Regions from separate parts of the Lactobacillus sp. B4005 genome, predicted to be linked through region 2. Evidence: riboswitches for the same ligand, from Rfam matches in the RefSeq annotation. Region 2 holds a riboswitch; the other holds the start of a gene.
What was found. Region 2 has a riboswitch for lysine ahead of lysA (diaminopimelate decarboxylase). Riboswitches for the same ligand answer to the same signal wherever they lie in the genome.

Region 1 (3,958 bases), on a different contig from region 2:
TCTTATGCATGCGAGGTGTAGCTGAGATTATCATCAAATTAATGGATATTATCCCAGAATTGCAGCCAATGGCCTATGTTCTTATTGGGATTATTGCTCTAAAACTGCTAGTTTCATTGCCACCTCTGCACTATGAATTACCTAATACCGTCTTTGCAATAATCGTTTTTGGCGTCTTGCTGTTAACAATTGCGTTTCACTTTATCCGGATTAAAAAGCACGGCCGCAAGCTATAAATTTTGCTAAGGGCAAAACTACAAAATTAAAAAGTTAAGCTGCTTTAATGGGCTTAACTTTTTTATTGGTATTTTTAAGTAAAACAAGGCCGCTATTACTTCATTGTCTACTTGTGCAAATTAACTATTTGCCCTTCAACGTATTCTTTTAAAATCACAGCTTGATTATGCAGTGAGTCCTTTGCTCCGTATAAAAATAAAACATCCTGTTCTTGCAGCTTGTTTTCAACAGTTTTAACAAACTCGGCCCCTGCCGGATTTTCCGCCAATTCTACCAGGTACTTTTGCCTAAACTCAGAAAATTTATTATCATCATGATTGAACCATTTACGTAAAGCAGTTGTCGGTCCAATTTCTTTTGCCCAACAATCAAGGTGCAACACACTTTTACTCTTACCTCTTGGCCACAAACGGTCTACCAAAATACGGTAGCCCTCCGGCTGATCTTGAGCATATACACGGACTAGCTTTATTTTTGTCATTACATTCACCTCAATTATTATTAGTGTACTACTTTAGGAAAAAATGAATTACACAACTTATTTTACTAATCAATCAACCGAAACCATCAGTGCTGACTTAATCGGCCGGCCATTAACTTACCGCAGCAATAACCAGGTACTTGGCGGCTATATTGTCGAAACCGAAGCTTATTTGGGTGTTAAAGATCGTGCGGCACATTCATATGGCGGTCATCGCAGTCTGGCAAATGAAGGACTATATGGCCCCGGTGGAACAATCTATATTTATGCTCAGCGACAATATTTCTTTTTTGACGTAGCAACCAGACAAAAAGATGAACCACAGGGAGTTTTAATTAGAGCAATTGAACCCATCTGGGGAATTGAACAAATGTGTTTAAACCGCTCAGGTAAAAGTGGCATTGCATTAACCAGCGGACCAGCAAAAATGATGCAGGCATTTGGTATTCATGATAAAAAATGGGATTTACATTTTCTTAGTGATTCCCCTTTTACTATTGACCTAAACGACCATCACCGCAAAAATGCCCAGAAAATCGCAACTAGCCCACGCATTGGTGTCAACCAGTCGGAACGCGAATGGGCTAACAAAAAATTGCGCTTTTATGTGGCTGGAAATCCATATGTTTCCCGCATGAAAAAGCGTGACTATCGCTCAGATCATGGTTGGAAATGAGATAATGATAAAATAATCTTTAAATGAAAAGATTGACAAGCCTTTGTTTTTAGCCTATTATTTTTCATAAGTTAAATAATTTCCAATGCAATAGAGGTCGCGACCATTACAAAATTATCTGGAGTGAACGAACACAAAGAAAGATAACGTAAGAATTGTCGCCGAAACAAAAAGATTTTCGTTTTGATGTTTTTGTTGGGCTGCAAAGAGAATATCTTGCAGACTGTCCTGATTAATTCCCAGGGAGCGCTATATGATTTGTCTAAAGATGATTAATTATAACCTCGTTGTTTTGAAGAGCAATGAGGTTTTTGTTTACGCTTTTTATTGTATTGGCTTTATTTGAAACAAGATTTTCGGAGGTTTTCAAAATGAAGTCAAGAAATAAGTGGATTACTGTTCTGCTTTCTGTGCTGCTCAGTTTTATTATTGGCAGCAACTTCGACTTTTCTCAAGTTGAAGCAAAAAGTAATAGCGGTGAACTCAAAGTAGCTATGGAGGCCAATTACCAACCATACAATTGGACCCAAACTACTAACGCTAATGGTGCTGTTCCGATCGAGGGGTCAAACGAATACGCCAACGGTTACGATGTGAAGATTGCCAAAATTATTGGTAAACAGCTGCACCGCAAAGTCGTAGTTGTCAAAACCGAGTGGGATGGACTGCTGCCAGCTTTAACTAGTGGCAAGGCCGACCTGATTATTGCTGGGATGAGCCCAACGGCTGAACGGGCCAAGGCAATAAATTTCTCCAATGCTTACAGAAACAGCACTTTTGTTGTTATCACCAAGATTAATAGCAAATACGCTAATGCTAAAACATTAAATGATTTTAAGGGTGCGAAATTAACCGCCCAACAAGGTACTTCGCATTATGCTTTGATTAAGCAATTAAAGGGCGCTAAAAGACAGCCAGCAATGCGCGACTTTGCGGCAATGCGCCAAAGTTTAATTTCAGGAACGATTGATGGCTACGTTGCCGAAGATACCGAATCAACTTCCTTTAAGATGGTTGATCCTGACATTAAGGCGATTCCAATTAGCGAAATGGCCGGGTTCAAGGTTTCCAAGGAAGATTCAACTACTGCTATCGGAATTGCTAAGCCAAACAAGCAGCTGCTAAAAGAGGTCAACCACGTTTTAGGTACAATTCCAAATTCCCAGCGAACAAAGTTAATGACGACGGCCATTAAGCAGCAGCCAAAAACTGATGATAAGAAAAAGGGTAAAAACGGAAAGTCCGAGCCGTGGCTAGTTTCAATGTGGAAGCAATACGGCGGCATGATTTTAAACGGGATTGGCATGACCCTGCTCTTAGCCTTAGTCGGCACCATCGCCGGCTTCTTCATCGGCCTGTTTGTCGGTATCATCAGAACTATTCCAACTCCAACCAGCCAGGGTAAGAAATGGCTCTTAAAAATTGTCAATTGGCTCTTAGCCGTTTACATTGAGATCTTCCGGGGCACGCCAATGATGGTACAGGCCGCTGTAATTTACTATGGCATAGCCCAATTCTGGCACATTAATATTGACCGGACAATTGCTGCGTTAGTCATTGTTTCGATTAATACCGGTGCCTATTTAGCCGAAATTATTCGGGGTGGGATTATTTCAACACCCGAAGGTCAGTTTGAAGCAGCTAGTGCTTTGGGAATGACACATAATCAAAGAATGTGGCACATTATTTTGCCACAAGCAATCAAGAACTGTTTGCCATCAATTACTAACGAATTTATCGTCAATATTAAGGATACTTCCGTTTTGAGCATCATTTCTGTTTCTGAATTATTCTTTGTCGGAACAACGGTTGCCAGTCAAACCTTCAAGTTCTTCCCGACTTACTTAACCATTTCCGCAATTTACCTGTTGTTAACGTTCACGACTACCAGAATCTTCAATTTAATTGAAAAGCACCTGCAGGGTAGCAAAAACTACAACTTAATGGCAAACCAGGTTCAAGTAGGAGCAACAAAAGACACGGAGGCTAATAAATAATGACTGAAACAAATGAAACTATTTTAAGCTTAAAGCACATTCAAAAAGCTTTTGGTGAACATCAAGTTCTGCGTGACATCTCTCTTGATATTAATAAAGGCGAAATTGCTACGATTATTGGACCTTCTGGTGGTGGTAAATCGACTACTTTACGGTGTATCAATTTACTAGAAGAACCAACCGCTGGCAAAGTTATTTTTCACGGTGAAAATGTCCTAGAGCCAAACTATAATCGGAACATTTACCGGGCCAAGGTCGGCATGGTCTTTCAACAATTCGATTTATTCGAAAATAAAAATGTCCTGGCTAACTGCATGGTAGGCCAAGAACTTGTTTTGAAGCGTTCAAAAGAAGAGGCTCGCCAAGTTGCCCTCGCAAACCTAAAAAAAGTTGGCATGGAGCAGTACATTAATGCCCGCCCTAGCCAACTTTCAGGCGGTCAGCAACAACGGGTTGCAATTGCACGGGCGATTAGTATGGACCCAGAGATTTTGCTATTTGACGAACCAACTAGTGCACTTGACCCAGAAATGGTCGGCGAAGTTTTGAGCGTTATGCAAAACTTGG
Region 2 (3,958 bases):
CAACGGCATTGGCGCCAACTAAAACGTTTTGGCCGATTCTAACCGGTTTAGCAGAAGCCGGTTCAACCACGCCAGCAATAACCGCTCCCGCACCAACATGAGTATTGGCACCAATAATTGCGCGCCCACCAAGGACAGCATTCATGTCGATCATGGCATTTTCACCGATTTCCGCTCCAATATTGATTACTGCTCCCATCATAATTACCGCATTAGCACCAATACTTACTTGTTGGCGAATCAACGCACCAGGTTCGATCCGGGCCGAAACATTTTTTAAATCCAATAAGGGAACGGCCGAATTGCGGCTACAATTTTCTACTTGATAATCATTGATCTTAGCCGCATTGGTTCTTAAAAACGGCACTAAATCCGCCCAGTCACCGAAAACCACCCCAACATGATCATTTACAAAGGGTCTTACTTCTACTGGCCAGTCTAATTTTGCCAGGTCACCTTTTACATAAACCTTAACTGGCGTTTTCTTGGGTGCATTGGCAATAAAATCAATTATTTCTGTCGCTGACATATTCTTCATTTGAATTCCTCACTATTCTTGATAAAAACGATCATGACTGACTAAATCTTCATTGGTTTCACGTGTAACAACTTCTTGTGCGTGACCATTTTCTGCAAACACAACAGCTGGCCGAGGCACCCGGTTATAGTTCGATGCCATGCTGTAACCATAAGCACCAGTTGCTAGCATTGCAATTACATCACCTGCTTTGGTCGCTGGCAGCGGCAGTTTTTTGATTAACAAGTCCCCTGATTCACAATAGCGCCCAGCCAAGTGGACTGTTTCGCTAGGTTGAGCAGCGGGATCACGGGCAAGAAGTGCTTCATAATCAGCTTGGTAAAGAGCCGGCCTAATATTGTCACCCATACCGCCATCTACTGCTACATAGGGCATTAATCCGGGAACATCTTTACGTGCGCCAATCGTATACAAACTGTAGCCCGCGCTACCGACGATTGAGCGACCAGGTTCAACCCAAACAGCTGGAACTTTCAGTTGATATTCTTCAGCTAACTGGCGAAGAGTTGTCACAATCTGTTCAACAAAAGTTCCTAAATCCAACACTTGGTCTTGGGCGGTATAACGAATACCAAAGCCGCCTCCAAGATTTAAGATTTGGGGCTGATAATCATATTTTTTGGCCCATTCACGGACAAGTTGCATTAGTTTTTTAACTTCAAGCTTAAAGCCGGTCGTTTCTAAAATCTGTGAACCAATATGTGCATGAAGACCAATTAAAGTCATCTGTTCACTAGCCTGTACTTGTAAAAAAGCCTGCTCGGCTTGCCCAGATTTGACGTCAAAGCCAAACTTACTGTCTTCTTGACCGGTCTGATCATATTCATGAGTATGTGCCGTAACGCCGGGGGTAATTCTTAACATGACCTGAATATGACTTTTAGTATCAGCAAGAACTTCCTCAAGAAGTTTAATTTCATGAAAGTTATCCAGAATAATTACGCCAACATGATTTTGCACCGCCATTAAAAGTTCTGCCTTAGTTTTGTTATTCCCGTGAAAACTGATTTTGCTACTTGGAAAGCCAGCTTTAAGGGCGGTAAACAATTCACCGCCTGAAACGACATCGATATGGCCGTGTTCTTGATTGACCACCTGATACATCGCAATGGTAGCAAAAGCTTTGCTAGCGTAACTGATTGCATAATCGATGTGCTGTTTGGTAAAGGCTTGCTGCAAAGCCCGAAACTGTTGCCGAATTTGAGTAACATCGTAAACTACAAGCGGCGTGCCGTATTCACGGGCTAAATCTAGTGCATCAACTCCACCGATCGTTAAGTGTCCTTGATCATTAGTCTCGTAATAATCATCTGCTGGCATCTGGTAACCCTCCGTTTTCTTGAATAAAAAAGGACTCTTTTGTGTGCGCTTAGCATACAAAAGAGTCCTTCAAAAAATTAAAATTAATTATTATCTGGTTCAATTTTGACGAGCGCTCCGCAAATTATTAACTTGCGACAGTCCGTAATCTCTTAAATTACGTCCCAGCCAATTAATTACCGCAATAATTAACGCTTCGGCAACCGCCCCTTTCACTGGTTTCTTAGTTTTTGCAGAAACTCCACCAGCTACTCTTGTTGGTCGCGACCTCTTCGATTAATAAAAATCTTATTATTAATCATAGCCGATGTCAACATTTTTTCATAAATAATTCACTTGCCTAATTTAAACACGCACTAAATCGCCTTTTCGGTTGCAGATTAAAATTAAAATGTTAAAATGCGTTACTATCAAACTTAAAATAATTTAATCAAGCAGGTGATCGAGAATGAAAGTTGTTAAATTTGGTGGTAGTTCTCTGGCAAACGGAGAACAGTTTCAAAAAGTGCTTAATATTATAAATGCTGATCCAACCAGAAAAGTAATTGTTACTTCAGCACCTGGAAAAAGATTTGAGCAGGATACCAAGGTGACTGACTTATTAATTGATTATGCTAAAAAAACGATCAAGCACCAAGACTGTGCCGCAATCGTTCAACAAATTTGGGCTAGATATAGCGAAATTGCACAATTTTTTGATTTAAATCCGGACACAATTGCACCTTTACACCAGGAATTGTGCGACTTACCCACAATTTCGTATCCAGACAATGATTTTCTCATGGCTGCATTTAAAGCCCACGGTGAAAAGCTCAACGCTCAGCTGCTAGCCCTTCTTTTACAACAAAAACATTTTCCGGCGCGCTTTCTCGATCCCCAAGAAGCCGGCTTTTTAGTCAGCAATGTCGCTAATGATGCTCAAGTTCTGGAAGAAACCTACCAAAATCTCTCTCGCTGGCGCGACATACCTGAAATTCTTGTTGTTCCGGGATTTTACGGTGTTACCCCAACTGGCAGCATTGCGACCTTTTCACGGGGTGGTTCAGATATCACCGGCGCAATTTGGGCCCGCGGAACTGCGGCCGACTTGTACGAGAATTTTACTGATGTTAATGCCATTTATGCTGCTGATCCAAGAATTGTGACCAAACCGCACCCAATCAAAATCATGACCTACCGAGAATTACGGGAATTATCTTATGCCGGGTTTTCGGTTTTTCATGATGAGGCACTAATTCCAGCGATTCAAGGTCAGGTATATATCAACGTGAAAAATACTAACCACCCTGAGCTTCCGGGTACGCTAATTGTTCCCGAAAAGAATTTTCATCCCAAAAATATTATTACCGGTGTCGCAAGCTCCAATCACTTTGCCGCTTTATACTTACATCGATATTTACTTAATAAAGAAACTGGTTTTACGTTAAAACTACTAAAAATATTTTACCAGTTTAATATCTCATATGAGCATATGCCATCTGGAATTGACGATTTAACCGTTATTTTTGACAAACGCCAGTTTACTGAAAAACTGCGCCAACAAATGTGCGCCGAAATTAAGCGAGTTCTCCAGCCTGATCAATTAGAATGGATTGATGATTATGCCATCATCATGGTTGTCGGCGAAGGCATGCGTAACAAAATCGGTGCCATGCAAAACATCACTACCCCACTGGCCCAAAGGCACGTTGCAATTCATATGATTAATCAGGGGGCTTCCCGTATTTCAATAATGCTGGGAACTAAAAAAGAGGATGCGGCTGCCGCCGTTACCCAGATTTACCACCAATTTTTCAAATAATTTTCAAGGGAGTTCAAACAAATGGTTTACATGCAAAAAGTTCATGGTTCGCAGAACACTTTTTTCTTACTCGATCAAACACAGTTAAAGCAGACACTTTCACAAGCAGAATTAGTTCGTCTGGCAAAGCAATTGACCAATTCCAAAACGGGCCTATTGGGTGGAGCAGATGGTCTTTTGGTAGTCAGTTCATCAAGCCACCAAAATGTTCTTGGAAAAATGCAGGTTATTAACGCAGATGGGTCAATTGCTTCCATGTGCGGTAATGGTCTTAGGACCGTTGGGCGCTATTTAGCCGA

Region 1: linked by a shared signal. The riboswitch ahead of J3U73_RS06815 (ABC transporter substrate-binding protein/permease) and the one ahead of lysA (diaminopimelate decarboxylase) in region 2 are both predicted to bind lysine.

Annotation. Positions count from the first base shown of each region.
Region 1 covers NZ_JAFNOZ010000002.1:494,223-498,180, forward strand. Annotated here, with positions in the region: gene J3U73_RS06800 (TerC family protein) at 1-236, shown strand, start outside; gene J3U73_RS06805 (DUF488 domain-containing protein) at 344-718, opposite strand; gene J3U73_RS06810 (DNA-3-methyladenine glycosylase) at 762-1,394, shown strand; lysine riboswitch at 1,478-1,654, shown strand; gene J3U73_RS06815 (ABC transporter substrate-binding protein/permease) at 1,766-3,391, shown strand; gene J3U73_RS06820 (amino acid ABC transporter ATP-binding protein) at 3,391-3,958, shown strand, end outside.
Region 2 covers NZ_JAFNOZ010000003.1:36,570-40,527, reverse strand. Annotated here, with positions in the region: gene dapD (2,3,4,5-tetrahydropyridine-2,6-dicarboxylate N-acetyltransferase) at 1-538, opposite strand, end outside; gene lysA (diaminopimelate decarboxylase) at 551-1,858, opposite strand; lysine riboswitch at 1,962-2,139, opposite strand; gene J3U73_RS07400 (aspartate kinase) at 2,307-3,659, shown strand; gene dapF (diaminopimelate epimerase) at 3,681-3,958, shown strand, end outside.